Regions from separate parts of the Janibacter sp. RAF52 genome, predicted to be linked through region 1. Evidence: riboswitches for the same ligand, from Rfam matches in the RefSeq annotation. Region 1 holds a riboswitch; each other region holds the start of a gene.
The links. Region 1 has a riboswitch for S-adenosylmethionine ahead of AB4Y78_RS08695 (OsmC family protein). Riboswitches for the same ligand answer to the same signal wherever they lie in the genome.
Positions count from the first base shown of each region.

Region 2: another riboswitch for S-adenosylmethionine. It lies ahead of AB4Y78_RS01290 (bifunctional o-acetylhomoserine/o-acetylserine sulfhydrylase); the one in region 1 lies ahead of AB4Y78_RS08695 (OsmC family protein).
Region 3: another riboswitch for S-adenosylmethionine. It lies ahead of metX (homoserine O-acetyltransferase MetX); the one in region 1 lies ahead of AB4Y78_RS08695 (OsmC family protein).
Region 4: another riboswitch for S-adenosylmethionine. It lies ahead of ssuE (NADPH-dependent FMN reductase); the one in region 1 lies ahead of AB4Y78_RS08695 (OsmC family protein).

Region 1 is NZ_JBFRDY010000005.1:130,871-135,052, reverse strand. Features, by position in the region: gene ppk2 (polyphosphate kinase 2) at 48-938, shown strand; gene yczE (membrane protein YczE) at 1,089-1,775, shown strand; SAM riboswitch class IV at 1,814-1,928, shown strand; gene AB4Y78_RS08695 (OsmC family protein) at 1,961-2,440, shown strand; gene AB4Y78_RS08690 (SelB domain-containing protein) at 2,462-4,182, opposite strand, start outside.
Region 2 is NZ_JBFRDY010000001.1:271,215-275,396, reverse strand. Features, by position in the region: gene AB4Y78_RS01295 (hypothetical protein) at 1-92, opposite strand, end outside; gene AB4Y78_RS01290 (bifunctional o-acetylhomoserine/o-acetylserine sulfhydrylase) at 262-1,578, opposite strand; SAM riboswitch class IV at 1,594-1,706, opposite strand; gene AB4Y78_RS01285 (hypothetical protein) at 1,755-2,156, opposite strand; gene AB4Y78_RS01280 (hypothetical protein) at 2,143-2,511, opposite strand; gene AB4Y78_RS01275 (carboxyl transferase domain-containing protein) at 2,554-4,038, shown strand; gene AB4Y78_RS01270 (hypothetical protein) at 4,055-4,182, opposite strand, start outside.
Region 3 is NZ_JBFRDY010000001.1:287,444-291,625, reverse strand. Features, by position in the region: gene AB4Y78_RS01355 (RNA polymerase sigma factor) at 1-801, opposite strand, end outside; gene AB4Y78_RS01350 (universal stress protein) at 977-1,375, opposite strand; gene metX (homoserine O-acetyltransferase MetX) at 1,424-2,608, opposite strand; SAM riboswitch class IV at 2,622-2,732, opposite strand; gene AB4Y78_RS01340 (DUF4192 domain-containing protein) at 2,805-3,863, opposite strand; gene AB4Y78_RS01335 (YkvA family protein) at 3,950-4,182, opposite strand, start outside.
Region 4 is NZ_JBFRDY010000001.1:484,346-488,527, forward strand. Features, by position in the region: gene AB4Y78_RS02300 (response regulator) at 1-125, shown strand, start outside; gene AB4Y78_RS02305 (class II 3-deoxy-7-phosphoheptulonate synthase) at 215-1,540, shown strand; SAM riboswitch class IV at 1,926-2,042, shown strand; gene ssuE (NADPH-dependent FMN reductase) at 2,351-2,950, shown strand; gene AB4Y78_RS02315 (ABC transporter substrate-binding protein) at 2,950-3,993, shown strand; gene AB4Y78_RS02320 (ABC transporter ATP-binding protein) at 3,990-4,182, shown strand, end outside.

The sequences.
Region 1 (4,182 bases):
CGTCTGGTGTCCACCTTCCGTCAACCTGACCTTGGTATCCATGACCCATGCAGCAGAACCTCCGCGAGTACATCGACCGGCTCATGGTCGAGGGCTACACCGTGCGTGACGACCAGGGCGACGACCCGATGCTCATCGCCCCCGACGGCAAGGCCGTCGAGACCTGGCGGGAGAACTACCCCTACGACTCCCTCATGGAGCGCGAGGAGTACGACGTCCAGAAGTACCTGCTGCAGATCGAGCTGCTGAAGTTCCAGAACTGGGCCAACGACACCGGCCGCAAGTTCGTCGTCCTCTTCGAGGGCCGCGACGCGGCGGGCAAGGGCGGCACGATCAAGCGCTTCACCGAGCACCTCAACCCGCGTGGTGCCCGCGTCGTCGCCCTGACGAAGCCGAGCGACCGCGAGCTCGGGCAGTGGTACTTCCAGCGCTACATCCAGCACCTGCCGACGAGCGGCGAGATCGTCCTCTTCGACCGCTCCTGGTACAACCGGGCCGGCGTCGAGCGGGTCATGGGATTTTGCAGCGACGAGCAGTACGAGGGCTTCATGGACCAGGCCCCGAAGATCGAGCGGATGCTCGCCGACTCCGGGGTGCACGTCACCAAGCTGTGGTTCTCGGTGACCCAGCAGGAGCAGCGCACCCGCTTCGCCATCCGCCAGATCGACCCGGTGCGCCGGTGGAAGCTCTCCCCGATGGACCTCGAGAGCCTCGACAAGTGGGAGGCCTACACCGAGGCCAAGGAGGAGATGTTCCGCCGCACGGACACCCGCCACGCGCCGTGGACGGTCATCAAGTCCAACGACAAGAAGCGCGGCCGGATCAACGCGATCCGCTTCTTCCTCAACCAGTTCGACTACGAGGGCAAGGACTCGCAGGTCGTCTTCACGCCCGATCGCAAGGTCGTCTCCCGAGGCCGCAAGACCGAGGGCGACTGATGCCACCCGGTCCCTGAGCGGGTCCCACGTTCCGCGTGGGCGGTCGCTCAGCGACCGTCTCGAAGGTGGTCCCTGAAGAGGTCGCTCAGCGACCGTCTCGAAGGGCCGGCAAAGGTCGACATCGTGGCCGCCCGGGTGCAGGGTGACCCCGTGACCAAGGATGCTGCCACCCGCCTGCCCCGCGGCCGGGCCCTCGCCGACATCGGCCCGCTCGAGCAGCTGCGCGCCGGCCGCCTCGGCGTCCGCCTGCCGCTCCTGCTCGCCGGGCTCTTCCTCTACGGGGCGTCCATGGCCATGGTCCTGCGCGCGACCCTGGGGCAGATCCCGTGGGACGTGCTGCACGTCGGCGTCTCGCAGCACATCCCGCTGAGCTTCGGCACGATCGTCATCGGCGTCTCGCTGCTCGTGCTGCTCGGCTGGATCCCCCTGCGGCAGAAGCCCGGTCTGGGCACGATCGGCAATGCCCTGCTCATCGGTCCGTCGGCCGATCTCGTGCTGTCGATCCTCGACGAGCCGTCCGGCACGGTCTGGCGGGTCGTCCTGCTGCTCGGCGGCGTGGTGCTCAACGGCGTCGCGACAGGCATGTACATCGGCTCGCAGTTCGGACCCGGCCCGCGCGACGGTCTGATGACCGGCCTGGCTCGCATCACCGGTGGTTCGATCCGGGGTGTGCGCACCGGCATCGAGGTCGCCGTGGTCGCCGTCGGCTGGCTGCTGGGCGGCACCGTCGGGGTCGGCACGATCCTCTACGCCGTGGCCATCGGGCCGCTGGCACAGCTCTTCCTGCCGCTCTTCACGGTTGAGCTCGGGCGCCCCGTCCCACCCTCCGATACATAACTGGACGTAATGGTTCGGATCATGTCACGTTATGGGTAGGTCATGAGTCCCAGCGCGAAGCCCCGGCTGGCTGGGCGGCAACCCTCCTCCCTTCGGTGGGGTGCCCCGGGTGAGGACCTGGGCGCGGTCGACCGACCGGGCCAAGCGAGGGGCGTTGCCGCCCCGTGATCTCCACAGGAGCACCCATGTCCGCCACCGCCACCGCCACCGCCTCGACCATCCTCACCTCGAGCGTGCAGGGGCGCCTCGTCACCGGGACCGAGGTCGCGATCACCTCCCGCCAGCACGAGTTCACCATCGACGAGCCGGAGAGCCTCGGCGGCGCCGACCGGGGCGCAAACCCGATCGAGCACCTGCTCGCCGCCCTCGCCTCGTGCACCGTCATCAGCTACCAGGTCTGGGCCGGCAAGCTCGGCATCGCGGTCGACTCCATCGACGTCGACCTCGAGGGCACGATCGACCTCGCCGGGTTCTTCGGCACCGACGAGACCGTGCGTCCCGGCTTCCAAGGGATCGAGCTGGGTATCCGGGTAGCCGGCCCGGCGAGCGAGGCGGACTACCGCCGCCTCGAGCAGGCCGTCGCCGAGCACTGCCCCGTCCTCGACAACCTGACGCTGGGCGTGCCGGTCACGACGTCCCTCGAGGTGGCTCCCGCCGCTGCCTGAGGGCCACGCCGGGGCTACTTGCTAGCGCGCGACCTCGCGCAGCGATCCGTCGACCCGTCGGGTCCAGCCACGTGAGTCGAGGTGCTCGAGCAGCGGCACGGCCACCCGGCGGGTCGTGCCGAGCGCCTGCCGGGCGGTGCTCAGGGTGAAGGGCTGCTCCAGCCCCGCCAGCACCCGCATCGCCCGGGCCGGACCGTCGGGCAGCAGCACGACGTCGTCGGGCAGTCGCAGCAGCCGCCCGAGGCGCGCGGCCGCGGCGAGCTCAGCAGGCCCTAGGCCGAGGTCGTCGAGGTCGCCCCGTTCCGGCGCATCGAAGGGGGAGTCCCGCAGCCTCCCTTCGACCGCCGCGACCCCCACCTCCGCGGGACCGAGGCCGGCCGCGGACGGATCGTGGACCCGGCCGCCGGTGATCGTCAGGTCGGTGCCCGAGACGAGCCTGCGGACGAGCTCGGGGCCGAGCGGCGCAGGGAGGTGCTCCGGCAGCAGCAGTGCCCTGGCGGCCTCGGCGACGGGCATCCCTGCGCTCAGGCGATCGGCACCGTGGTGGGCGGCGACCCACTCGACGAGCTCGGCTCGCCATGACTCCCACGCCCGGGAGTCGACCAGCCAGTCGCCCTGCCGCACAGCGGTGCTCGGCACCGGCAGGCCCAGTCGTTCGAAAGTGGCGACGCGATCTGCCGACCGGGAGCGCAGACGGGTCGTCGCGAGATCACCTCCGGCCAGGGCCTTGGCGCGGCGGGCGGCGGCACCGCGTCGGGTCAGCGGGAGCGGGTCGACGTCGAGGACCCGCACGGCCCACAGCCGCCGGCTGCCCGGGTCGCGCAGGATCGCCCGGTCGCCCACCCGCCACGGCAGATCTACGCGCGCCGACAGCCTGGCGAGGTCGTCACCGAGCGGCCGCACGTGCACCGGCACGTCGATCGACCCCACGTGCAGCGTCGCCTGCTCCGGCAGCCCCGCGCCGTCCTCGAGGTCGTGCGCACCCTGTGGTATTTCCGTAGGGACATGCGTCCCCGGTCGCATCTCCCTAGGGACATGCGTCTCCTTCCGTATTTCCCTAGGGAAATGCCGGCCAGGCGCGCCACCCACCTCGGTGAGCCGCACGTCGACGGTCGGGGCGAGCGCCCAGGCCCCAGGGGTGAGCAGGGCGGCCGTGCGCCCGACCTGATCGACGCGGCGCAGGTTGACGGCCGTCCGTGACACCGGCCCGACCTCGTCGCGGGCCTCGTCCTGGCTGTGCAGCCCGCGGACCGTCACCTCGCGGGTGGAGCCGTGGTCGAGCAGCAGCAGCCGGTCGCCGGTGCGGATCGTGCCGGCCCCGAGCGTGCCCGTGACGACGGTGCCCGCACCCGATAACGAAAAGGCCCGGTCGCACCAGAGTCGCACTGCCGCAGCGGGATCCGGCTCGGGCAGCCGGGCGGCGAGGTCGGCGAGCGCGGTGCGCACGTCATCGAGGCCGATCCCCTTCGACGCTGCCACCTCGACCGCCGGCACGTCGAGACCGGCCCCGGCCAGGCGCCGACCCGCCTCGCCACGGACCGCTGCAATGCGGTCGTCGTCGGCGAGGTCGCAGCGGGCGATGACGAGCAGCCCGTCGGTGATGCCGAGCGCCCGCACGGCCGCGAGGTGTTCGCTGCTCTGCGCCTGCCAGCCCTGATCCGCCGCGACGACGAAGACCACGGCCGGCGCCGGCCCCAGCCCCGACAGCATCGTCCCGACGAACCGCTGGTGCCCCGGCACGT
Region 2 (4,182 bases), on a different contig from region 1:
GCCTTCTCTTCGAGGTAGTCGGCGATCGCCGTCAGTTGTCGACCCAGCCCCGCGATGCCCTCGCTGTCGATGGAGATGCGTTGTCCGCCCATGCCCCACACGCTAGGAAAAAACGCCGAGGGGCCCGTGGAGTTCTCCACAGGCCCCTCGGTGCGCCCTTCGAGATGGCCCTTCGAGACGGCTCGTTCCTCACCTCCTCAGGGACCGAGGTTCCTCGCCTCCTCAGGGACCGAGGTTCCTCGCCTCCTCAGGGACCGAAGATCACTTCGCGGCGGCGAAGCCCTGCTCGAGGTCGGCGACGATGTCCTCGATGCTCTCGAGACCGACCGCCAGACGGACGAGGCCGGGGGTGACGCCGGCGGCGAGCCGGTCCTCCTCCGGACCCTGCGAGTGGGTCGTCGAGGCCGGGTGGATGACGAGCGAGCGCACGTCACCGATGTTGGCCAGGTGGCTGTGCAGGGTGAGCCCCTCGACAAACTTCTTGCCTGCCTCGAGGCCGCCGGCGATCTCGAAGGAGATGACGGCACCGGCCCCCTTCGGCGTGTAGCGCTGCGCCTGCTCGAAGCTCGCCGAGCCCTCGATGGACGCCCAGTTGACCGCCTCGACCTGCGCGTGGCCGGAGAGGAAGTCGACGACCTTGCGGGTGTTGTCGAGGTGCCGCTCGATGCGCAGGCTGAGCGTCTCGATGCCCTGCCCGATGAGGAAGGCGTTGAAGGGCGAGATCGCCGGGCCGATGTCGCGCAGCAGCTGCACGCGTGCCTTGAGGATGAAGGACAGGTTGGCCCCGAGCGCGCCGTTGACGCCGAGGTCGGGGCCGAAGCGCAGCCCGTGGTAGCTCGGGTCGGGCTGGTTGTAGTTGGGGAACTTCTCCGGGTCGGCCGCGTAGTCGAAGGTCCCGCCGTCGACGATGACGCCGGCGATCGCGGTGCCGTGGCCGCCGAGGTACTTCGTCGCCGAGTGGACGACGACGTCCGCACCGTGCTCGAGGGGGCGCAGCACGTAGGGCGTGGCGATCGTGTTGTCGACGACGAGCGGCACCCCGGCCTCGTGGGCGACCTCGGCGATGCCGGCGATGTCGAGCACGACCGGCTTGGGGTTGCCGATCGTCTCGCCGAAGAAGGCCTTGGTGTTGGGCTTGACCGCCGCGCGCCACTGCTCGAGGTCGCTCGGGTCCTCGACGAAGGAGACCTCGATGCCGAACTTCGGCAGGGTGAACTTCAGCAGGTTGATCGTGCCGCCGTAGAGCGCGGCGCTGGCGACGATGTGGTCACCCGCCTCGGCGATGTTGACCAGGGCGAGGTGCGTCGCGGACATGCCCGACGCCGTGAGCAGCGCACCGACGCCACCCTCGAGCGCGGCGATCTTCTGCTCCACCGCGTCCTGGGTGGGGTTCATGATCCGCGTGTAGATGTTGCCGAACTCCTTGAGCGCGAAGAGGTTCGCCGCCTGCTCGGTGTCCTTGAAGGCGTAGGAGGTCGTCGCGTGGATCGGCAGCGCCCGCGAACCAGTCGTCGGGTCGGGCGCCTGGCCGGCGTGGATCTGCTGGGTCTCGAAGCTCCAGGTGGAGGGGTCGGACATGTCTGCTCCTTGAGATGTGCGCGCTTGACCGCGACGGACGTCGCGGACCAGGTCGTCTCCCGGGGCACCCCACCGCGGAGGAGGGTTGCCGGCCAGCGAGCCGGGGCTTCGCGCTGGCGCTCAAGACCTGCTGCGATGATAGGAAAAGGGCTGGCGCGCACCAGCCTCCGTCTCACCTAGCGGGCGCGCACCCGGTGGAGCCACCACAGCCCGACGAAGGGGAGGACGAGCGGCAGGTAGCCGTAGCCGGACCCGTAGTGGGACCAGACGGTCTTGTCGGGGAAGAGCTCGGGCCGCACGAAGGACAGGGTCCCGACGGTGACGACGCCGACCGCTTCGACGAGGATCGCGCCGGTGGCCACGCGGGCACCGGAGGGTCCCCCCTTCGCCAGGGCGATGGTCGCGACGACGTAGATGAGGGCGGCGCACGCCGACAGCACGTAGGCGAGCGGGGCCCGGTCGAAGTACTGGGTGATCTGCAGGATCGAGCGCCCGGTCGCGGCGAGCGCGAGCACTCCGTAGACGGCGACGACGACCCGGCCCGGCCCGGTCCCGGTGCTGACCTCAGGCGGGGCCACTGGTCTGCCAGATCTGGAGGATGCGGTAGGTCATGACCCCGACGGTGAAGGCACCGGCGATGACGACGCCCATGGCCCAGCGGGTCTTTTCCTTGAGGGCGATGAAGACGACGACCGGCGGGATGATCGGGAGGGTCAGGGCGTAGGCGAGCATCGTCGCGCCCTCCCCCGTCCCGGTGACGCGGCCGTGGACGACCGCCGTCGTCACCGCGAGCACGAGCAGACCCAGCTCGACGAGCGCCGCGACGAGCAGGAGCCCGTCGTCGACGGGGCGGTCGAGCGCGAGGTAGATCAGGGCCACGAGCCCGAGGGCGGCGACGGCGACCATCACGGCAGTGGTCAGGGGCACAAGCACCGGGCAAGGTTACCCACCCTCGTGGGTGGCACCATCACTGCCATGAGTCCCCAGCGCCCTGGTGCCCAGCAGCTCATCGACGCGGTCGTCGACCCGGACAGCTTCGTCACGTGGGACGAGCCGATCGACACCTCCGGCCTCGACGACACCTACCGGTCGGCGATGGCGGCCGCGGCCGAGCGCGCCGGCACCGACGAGTCGATCCTCACCGGGCGGGCCCGGATCCAGGGTCACGACGTCGCCCTCATCGTCGGCGAGTTCCGCTTCCTCGGCGGGTCGATCGGACGGGCGGCCGCGGGCCGGATCGTCTCGGCGGTCCGGCGTGCGACGACCGAGCGGCTGCCACTCATCGCGGCGACCGCCAGCGGTGGTACGCGGATGCAGGAGGGCACCCCGGCCTTCATGACGATGGTCGACATCTCGGCCGCGGTCGTGGCGCACAAGGCGGCCGGCCTGCCCTACCTCGCCTACCTGCGGCACCCGACGACCGGCGGCGTCTTCGCCTCGTGGGGGTCGCTGGCTCACATGACGATCGCCGAGCCCGGGGCGCTCATCGGCTTCCTCGGCCCGGTCGTCTACGAGACGGTCAACGGCGTCCCCTTCCCGGAGGGCGTCCAAGTCGCCGAAAACCTCGTGGACAAGGGCATCGTCGACGCCGTCGTCCCCCTCGAGGAGCTGGCCGGCATCGCGGCGCGCGCCCTGACGATGCTGTCGGCGACGACCCACCGGCACGCCGACCCGACCGAGCACCCGACGTGGCGGATCGCTCCCTTCGTCTCGCGGCCGGAGCCCGACGAGGAGGAGGTCGCCGCGGTCTGGGGGGCCATCGAGACGACCCGAAGGGGGGACCGCCCCGGTGTGCGGGAGCTGCTGCGGCACGCCGCAGACGACGTCATCCCGCTCAACGGCACGGGCTACGGCGAGTCGGACAAGGGGGTCATGCTCGCTCTGGCCTCCTTCGGCTCGCGGCCGTGCGTGCTCGTCGGCCAGGACCGCCGCTACCAGGTCGCCGAGTCGATGGGCCCGGCCGCGCTGCGCGAGGCCCGTCGCGGCATGCGGATGGCCCGCGAGCTCGGCCTGCCCCTCGTGACCGTCATCGACACCCCCGGCGCCGACCTCTCCCCCCGGGCGGAGGAGGGCGCTCTCGCCGGGGAGATCGCCCGGTGCATCGCCGACATGACGGCGCTCGACGTGCCGAGCGTGTCCGTGCTGCTCGGCGAGGGCACCGGCGGGGGCGCGCTGGCGCTGCTGCCCGCGCAGCGGGTCGTCGCCGCCGGCAATGCCTGGCTCTCGCCGCTGCCGCCGGAGGGGGCGAGCGCCATCGTCTTCAAGGACACCGAGCACGCCGCTCTGCTCGCCGCCCGCCAGCGGGTCGGCGCCCGACACATGCTCGAGGACGGGCTCGTCGACGTCATCGTCGAGGAGTCCCCCGCGGCCCACGAGGACCCGGAGGGCTTCACCCGGGCGATCGGCGCGGAGGTGGCCGCCCAGGTCGACGAGCTGCTCGGTCGGTCCGCGCACGAGTGAGGCGGCGTCGGGTCGATCAACCGGCGATCGCCAGCCCGTCCCACACCGGCATCTCGACGACGGCGCGATCGGTCGCGAGGTAGGTCGCGAGCAGTGGGACGTCGAGCTCGCGGCAGGAGGCGATCGCCGCCTCGTGCCAGGCCC
Region 3 (4,182 bases), on a different contig from region 1:
CTCGATCTTCTCGCCCGAGGCGAGCTTTTCCTCGGCGAAGAGACCGGCCTCGATGCGCTTGGCGAGCTCGACCTCCTGCTCGGCGTTGAGGAGCGCGACCTTGCCGATCTGCTTGAGGTAGTCCTTGACCGGGTCGGCGGTGGCGCCGGCCGTCACGACCTGCTGCGCGGGCGCGTCGTCCTCGTCGTCGTTGCTGATCGTGAAGCCCGACTTCTCGTCCGGCTCCTGCTCGGGCTTCTTCGCCGCCTTGGGGTCCTCGTGGAGGACGTCGTCCTCACCGGGCTCCGGCTCTTCGGCGGTCGTCGTCGTCGGGTTGGCCGCGGCCTTCTTGGCGGCGGCCTTCTTCGCGGCGGCCGTCTTGGCCGGCGCAGCCTTCTTGACCGGCTCGGCCGCAGCAGCGGCAGCAGCCTTGGTGGCGGTCGCCTTCTTGGCGGCGGTCTTCTTCGCCGGCGCCGCAGCCTTCTTCGTGGCAGCAGCGGTCTTGGTGGCGGCAGCCTTCTTCGCGGGGGCGGCGGCCTTCTTGGTCGCGGCCTTCTTCGCGGTGGTCTTCTTCGCCGCAGTCTTCTTGGCGGGGGTGGACGGTGGCACCTGAACCTCGATTCCTTGGTCACCGAGCGCGCGCAGCACGACCCTGCCCCGGCTCGGGCTGACCTTCGCGTCGGTGAAAGCGGCCTGGAGCTGGTCGCTGGTGATGGATCCGGTCGTGTGGCCCACACGGACCAGTTCCTGGAGCGATGGGTGCGAAAACTCCTTGGGGAGGGAGTCCTGCGCCTCGTCCGACCGTGGGGACACAGCAGTCACCAACAACCTTTCGTCACGGGGGATTCCGCCGGCATCGAAGGGGGGTGGCGTGTGACCCCGTCGACCCGACTCGCCCGGTCGCTGTGCGCTGGGCTCATCACCATTATAAAACGAGGTCTGCGTCAACGCGTCAGCGGGCACCCCGTCGGGGTGCCCGCTGATCGGTGTCCGTGTCTCAGCGCGCCTTGACGGCGAGCACGTCGCAGGGCGCGTCGAGCAGCACTCGCTGCGCGTTGGAGCCGAGGATGAGCTTGCCGACCGGCGTACGCTTGCGCAGTCCGATGATGATCAGGCTGGCGCCGGTCTCCTCGGCGACGACGATGAGGTCCTCGGCCGGCTCCTTGCCGCGGACGAGCCCCCGCACCTCGCCCTCGACACCGGCCTCGTCGAGGCGGCTGCGGACCTGCTTGAGGTCCTCTTCGTTCTTGCGGGCGCTGTCGCCGCTCAGTCCGGCGCCACCGCGGTCGGAGTGGATGACGACGAGCTTGTCCTTGCGCAGACGGCACTCCTCGAAGGCTCGCTCCAGGGCGGCTTCGCCCTCCTTGGTGGACACGTACCCCACGACGATGGTCATCGTTGCTCCTCGACTGGCTAGTGCTGCTGGACGGGTCTTGGCCAGACGCTACACCGCACCGCCGTGACCTGTCTCACTCCGGCTCCTCGTGTCGACGAGGGGCCGTCCTGCGACGACCTGGCCCAGGAGCGCGGCCACCTGGTCGACCTCGGTGAGGAAGCCGTCGTGGCCGACGACGGAGCGGATCATCGCCTGCTCCGTGCCCGGTCGGGCCCGCGCGATCTCGTCCGAGAGCCGGGGCGGGTAGAGCCGGTCGGAGTCCACCGGGACGACGACGAGCCGGCCGGCGAAGGGGGCCAGCGCCGCCGCCATGCCACCCCGGTCGCGTCCGATGTCGTGGGAGTTCATCGCCTCGGACAGCACGATGTACGAGTTGGCGTCGAAGCGCGCCGCCAGCTTGCCCCCGTGGTGGTCGAGGTAGCTCTCGACCGCGTAGCGCGGCCGGCCGCTCTCCCCCGGCGCCTCGTCCTGGACATCACGACCGAAGCGGTCGTGCAGCTCGATCTCGCTGCGGTAGGTGATGTGTGCGATCCGCCGCGCGATGCCCAGGCCGACCTCCGGGCCCTGCGGGTGCCCGTAGTAGTCGCCGCCGGCGAACCACGGGTCGTTGCGGATGGCGTGGATCTGCGTCTGGCTCCAGCCGATCTGCTCGGCGGTGGCGTAGGCGGTCGATGCGAGGGCCACCGCGGTACCGACCCGGTCCGGGTAGGAGGCGACCCACTCGAGCGTGCGCATGCCGCCCATCGAGCCACCGATGACGGTGTGCCAGCTCGGGATGTCGAGGGCGTCGGCAAGGCGCGCCTCGGCCGTCACCTGGTCGCGGATGGTCAGCCGCGGGAAGCGACTGCCCCACGGACGGCCGTCTGGTCCGGGGGACGCGGGGCCGGTGCTGCCCTGGCACCCACCGAGCACGTTGATCGCGATGACGAAGAAGTCGTCGGTGTCGAGGAGGGCGCCGGGCCCGACGAGCCCGGGCCACCATCCCGGTGTCGGGTGACCTTCGCCCGCAGGACCGACCACATGGCTGTCACCGGTGAGCGCGTGCTCGACGAGCACCGCGTTGTCGCGGGAGGGCGAGAGCCGTCCCCACGTCTCGTAGGCCAGGACGACGTCGGGCAGCACCTCGCCCGACTCGACGACGAGGTCACCGATGGGCTGGAAGAGGCGGTCGCCGGACGGGTGGTCGTCACGCCAGAGGGCAGAGGTGGTGGGCCGTGTGGTGGATACGCTCATGAGAGGGCTCCCGGGTCTCGCCTTGCCACATCACTCCGATGCGGCCGGGTCATCACCCGGGGCACCCCGTCGCGAGGAGGGTTGCCGGCCAGCTAGCCGGGGCTTGACGCTGACACTCATGACCTGGCGCCAACTCTAACCTCACCCGGGCGGCCGGATCGAGCCGGGTCCGCAGCGCGGACGGGGCCTGCTCCGGTCAGGCGACCCTGGGCGTCTCCCACGGCCGGACCCCGTGGGAGAGCAGCTCGAGCATGAGCCCCGCGAGCCGGTAGTCGGGGTCGACCTGCAGAGCCCGCTCGAGGCACACCCCCGTGACCGTGCCGTCGCCCGTCCACCACGCGAGGTGCGCCGCGCAGGTCAGCAGGGGTGGGGTGAGCTCGGCCGGGACGAGACGCGCCAGCTCGAGCAGCCGGGTGCGGACGGCGAGCACCCCGTCGTGGTGCTCCCCCACCTCCGGCACGAGCTCGTCGTCCCCGAGGACCCACGGGCACCACCTCGTGACCTCGAGCGCGAGCGAGATCCAGTGCTCGTCGACCCCCCTCAGGGGCATGGTCCCGGGACAGAGCACGGCGAGGAGGGCATCGCGCCAGGGGACGAGCTGCAGTGACCTCGCGATCACCAGCAGGTCGCGGTCGGCCAGGTCTCCCACGGGCCGGGCCCCGGCGTCGGGGTCGAGCAGCCGGGTCCAGGCCGTGGCGATCTCCGGGACCCGGGGACGCACGCCCAGCGGGCTGGCCGCCACGGCCACGGCGGCCGCCCTCGTCTCGTCCCGCTCCGCGAGGACCCCCCGCACGAGGTGATCCCGACTGGGTACCGGGCAGACCCCCGCCTCGACGAAGGGAGCGACCGCCGGCACGTCCTCGGGTCGCGGGAGCCGCAGGGCACGGCCCGCCCCAGGGCCGTCGACGGTGTGGCAGTGGCCGTCGCGGACGACGAGGTGCTGGTGCACCGGCAGCCCGGCCTCGAGAGCCGCCGCGGTCATCGCCGCTCGCAGGGCAAGGGACTGCCCTTCGTCGTCCTCGAAGGCCATGAGCAGCACGCTGCTCGCCCCCTCCCGGAGCGCGATGGCGACGGCCTCCGCGGCCACACGCCGAGCCACGTCCGGCTCGGCGACGAGGTCGTGCCGCTGGAGCAGACCGAGGCGCCGCTCGCGCATGAGCGTCAGGCAAACGGAGGGCCCGGGGTGGAACCCGAGCTGGTAGGGCATCAGGACGGCGAGCTCGGCGGCGTCGCGGGGTCTCACGATCTGTGTCATGCACCGAATCTGGCCCCTGCCGACGCGCGCCGGCAGGGGCCAGTCGTGGCTGTGGAGGGCCGCTCGGACGCCTCCGGACCTGTGGATCAGTCGGGGACGACGTACGACGGGATCGGCTGCTCCCACTGCGGGGCGCCGTGGTGCGCACCGGCCGCGGCCGCGGTGGCGCCCTGCTCCCACGCGATGAAGTCCTCGGTCTCACGCACGAGGGTCGTCGCCAGCCACCCGATGACGAGCACGTCGTCGACGAGGCCGAAGGCGAGCAGCAGGCCCTCGGGCACGATGTCGACGGGCGAGACGACGTAGCCGACACCGGCGA
Region 4 (4,182 bases), on a different contig from region 1:
ACCTGGTCATCTCGCACCGGACGGTGCAGAACCACGTGCAGAACATCCTCGGCAAGCTCCACCTGCACAACCGGGTCGAGCTCACCCGCTTCGCGATCAGCCGGGGACTCGACAAGCCGGAGTGACCTCCCTTCGGTCCTGTGCGTGGACGGGTGCCGAGGCGCCGCCACGCCCGGCCTATCCTGTGGGGGTGACCACTGCAGTGCCCGCCCCCATGACCGCCGCCACCATCGACAGCGACCTGCCTGCCGCGCAGCAGCCGAGCTGGCCGGACCGTGCGGCCCTCGACAGTGCCGTGGCGCAGCTGGCGACCTATCCACCGCTCGTCTTCGCCGGCGAGTGCGACGACCTGCGCGACCGGATGGCTGCGGCGTCCGTCGGTGAGGCCTTCGTGCTCCAGGGTGGCGACTGCGCCGAGACCTTCGTCCACGCCACCGCCGACAACATCCGCGACCGGATCAAGACCGTGCTGCAGATGGCCGCCGTGCTCACCTACGGCGCTGGCATGCCCGTCGTCAAGATGGGCCGGATGGCGGGGCAGTTCGCCAAGCCCCGCAGCAAGGACGCCGAGACCCGCGACGGCGTCACCCTGCCCGCCTACCGCGGCGACATGGTCAACGACTTCGCCTTCACCCCCGAGTCGCGCGAGCCCGACCCGCAGCGCCTGCTGCGCGGGTACCACACGAGTGCGGCGACGCTGAACCTCGTGCGCGCCTTCACCCAGGGCGGCTTCGCCGACCTGCGCCGCGTGCACGACTGGAATGTCGGCTTCGTCTCCAACGCCGCCAACCGGCGCTACGAGGGCCTGGCCCGCGAGATCGACAAGGCGATGCGCTTCATGGCCGCCTGCGGTGTCGACTTCGAGGCGATGCGGGCGACCGAGTTCTGGTCCGCCCACGAGGCGCTGCTCCTCGACTACGAGCGCCCGATGACCCGCGTCGACTCGCGCACCGGCAACCTCTACGACACCTCGGGTCACTTCCTGTGGATCGGGGAGCGGACGCGTCAGATCGACCACGCGCATCTCGACTTCGTCAGCCGGATCCGCAACCCCATCGGCATGAAGGTCTCCGACAAGGCCGACCCCGACGAGCTGCTGCGGATCATCGACCTGCTCGACCCGCACCGCGAGCCCGGCCGCCTGACCTTCATCACCCGCATGGGTGCCGGCAAGATCCGCGAGGCGATGCCCGCCATCGTCGAAAAGGTCCGCGACTCCGGTGCGATGGTCACCTGGATCTGCGACCCGATGCACGGCAACACCTTCGAGTCGGCGTCCGGCTTCAAGACGCGTGACTTCGAGGACGTCGTCGACGAGGTCCGCGGCTTCTTCGAGGTGCACCGCGCGCTCGGCACCGTCCCCGGCGGTCTGCACGTCGAGCTCACCGGCAACGACGTCACCGAGTGCCTCGGCGGCGCCGAGCGGATCCTCGACGAGGACCTCAACAAGCGCTACGAGAGCGTGTGCGACCCGCGCCTGAACCACCAGCAGAGTCTCGAGCTGGCCTTCCTCACGGCGGAGATGCTCAGCCAGGGCTGAGCCCTCTCGTCCGACCTGCCGAAGACCGGGCCGCCCGGCGAAGGGTGGGGTCGATGCTGGGGAAAAAGTCCGGACCGCTTGGTCTGCCTCTCACGGGGCGCAGGCAGTCCGGACTTTTCCTTGAGTCGCGTCGACCCCACCCTTCGTCGTGCTGGCGGCGGCGCCCCCTTCGTCCTGCTGATGGTTGTGTGTTGAACAGGGAGTTCAGCGAGCCGGCGGCGCTCACCGGGCGCTGCCGGCACCCGGCGCTACCGGTTGACCACACAACCACCTGTCGAGTCAGCTGGGTCCCGTTGGGGGACAAGGGCACTCGTGGGGTCCGGATCGCGAGACAGGCAACTCCTGCTCTTGCAGTAGGAGATGGATCTGCGTAGGTTCTTCATCAGGTCACGAGTTCCAGCGTCAAGCCCCGGCTCGCTGGACAGCAACCCTCCAACTCGCGGTGGGGTGCTCCGGGTGAGGACCTGGCTCCGGTCACTTCCGGTCGGAGCAAGCGCGAGGCCCTCGCCGGCCTCCCGACGAGAAACGGGATCTCCCATGAGCACCACTGCCAGGACCGCACCGCGGTCGCTGCGCCCGGCGCTGCGGCGCCACGTCGACCTGCTGAGGGTCAACAGCGCGCTCTGTCGCTGACCTGAACCCGTATTTCCCTAGGGAAATACGGCCCCACCTGCGCATTTCCCTAGGGAGATGCGGCGCCACCTGCGCGTTTCCCTAGGGAAATGCGACATCACCCCCACCAACCCCGGTCCGGTGACGAGACCCCCTTCGTCGACCGTCGATCCGTCATGCCCACAGAGAGGCACCCCCATGGCTGTCATCGCCACCATCTCCAGCAGTCCGTCCACCTCGTCGCGGACCGAGGCGGTCCTCGGCGACCTGTCGCACCGCGTGCAGCGCGCCGGTCACCTCATCGCCCCGATCGTCTTGCGGGACCTGCCCGCCGAGCCGCTCCTGCGAGCCGACACGGACGACGACGACATCGCTCGCGCGGCCTGCACCCTGGCCCGCGCCGATGCCGTCATCGTCTCGACGCCGGTCTACAAGGCGGCGTACAGCGGCCTGCTCAAGGCCTTCCTCGACCTGCTGCCGCAGACCGGGCTCAAGGACAAGGTGGTCCTGCCGATCGCCACCGGCGGCAGCCCCGCCCACGTCCTCGCGGTGGACTACGCCCTGCGCCCCGTGCTCGCCAGCCTCGCGCCGAGCGCCATCACGCCGGGGTGGTTCGTCCTCGCCTCCGAGGTCACCCGACACGACGGCGGTGAGGTGAGCATCGCCGAGTCCGCCGCCGGCCCGCTGGCCGAGGTGACCCGCGTCTTCCTCGACGCCGTCGCCGGTCGCTCGCTCGTCGCGGCCGCGGAGGCCGCCCACCGCGGCGACCTCCTCGCGCGCTCCGTGGCGGTGGCCTGATGAGCACCCACACCTCACGCCGCTCCGTCCTGCTCGGCCTCGCCGGGATCGCGACGACCTCCGCCCTCGCCGGCTGCACCCTGCCCACGAGCGATGCCGCAGGCACCGGGCCCGGGGGCCGCGTGACCTTCCGATACCAGGGCAGCGCCAACAACGTCACCTTCCCCGAGCTGGCCGACGACCTCGGCTACTTCCCGACCATCGACCTCGAGTACGTCGGCGCGACGGTGAGCGGGCCACAGGACATCCAGTCCGTCGCGACCGGGCAGACCGATGTCGGTGGCGCATTCTCCGGAGCGATCGTCAAGCTCGCGCAGGCCGGGTCGCCGATCACCGCGGTCATCAACTACTACGGCTCGGACAAGAAGTCCTACCAGGGCCTCTACGTCCGCAAGGACAGCGGAATCCGCAGGCCCAAGGACCTCGTCGGCAAGAAGATCGCCGTCAACACGCTGGGGGCCCACGCCGAGGCCTTCATCGAGACCTGGCTGACCACGGCCGGCCTCACCAGCCGGGAGATCGACCAGGTGCAGCTCGTCGTCCTGCCACCCAACGACACCGAGGAGGCCATCCGTCGCCGGCAGATCGACGTCGGTGCCCTCGGCGGGGTCCTGCAGGACCGGGCGCTCTCGCAGCCCGACATCCGCGAGCTCGTGCGCGACACCGAGGTGCTCGGTCACGAGCTCAACGGCGGCCAGTACGTGCTGCGTGACGACTTCATCGACCAGCACCCGGGCGCCGTCCGCGAGTTCACCACCGGTGTCGCCAAGGCGATCGAGTGGGCCCGCAGGACACCCCGCGCCACCGTCCACGCGCGCTTCGAGCGGATCATCGAGGGCCGCGACCGCAACGAGAGCACCGACAACGTCCGCTTCTGGAAGAGCACCGGTGTCCCGGCGAAGGGCGGGGCGGTCTCCGACGAGGACTTCACCCAGTGGGCGGCCTGGCTGGAGAGCACCGGGATCGTCGACCAGGCAGACCTCGACCCGGCGTCGATCTACACCAACGAGTACAACGACCTGGCCAAGGAGGGGACGAAGTGACCTCGAGCATCGAGCTGCGCCACGTCACCAAGGAGTTCGTCGTCCGCCCGACGAAGGACCAGCCGCGCGCGAGCGTGCTGCGGGCCGTCGAGGACATCAGCCTCACCGTCCCGGCAGGGGAGTTCCTCACCCTCGTCGGACCGAGCGGGTCGGGCAAGACCACCCTGCTCGACCTGCTCGGCGGGCTGA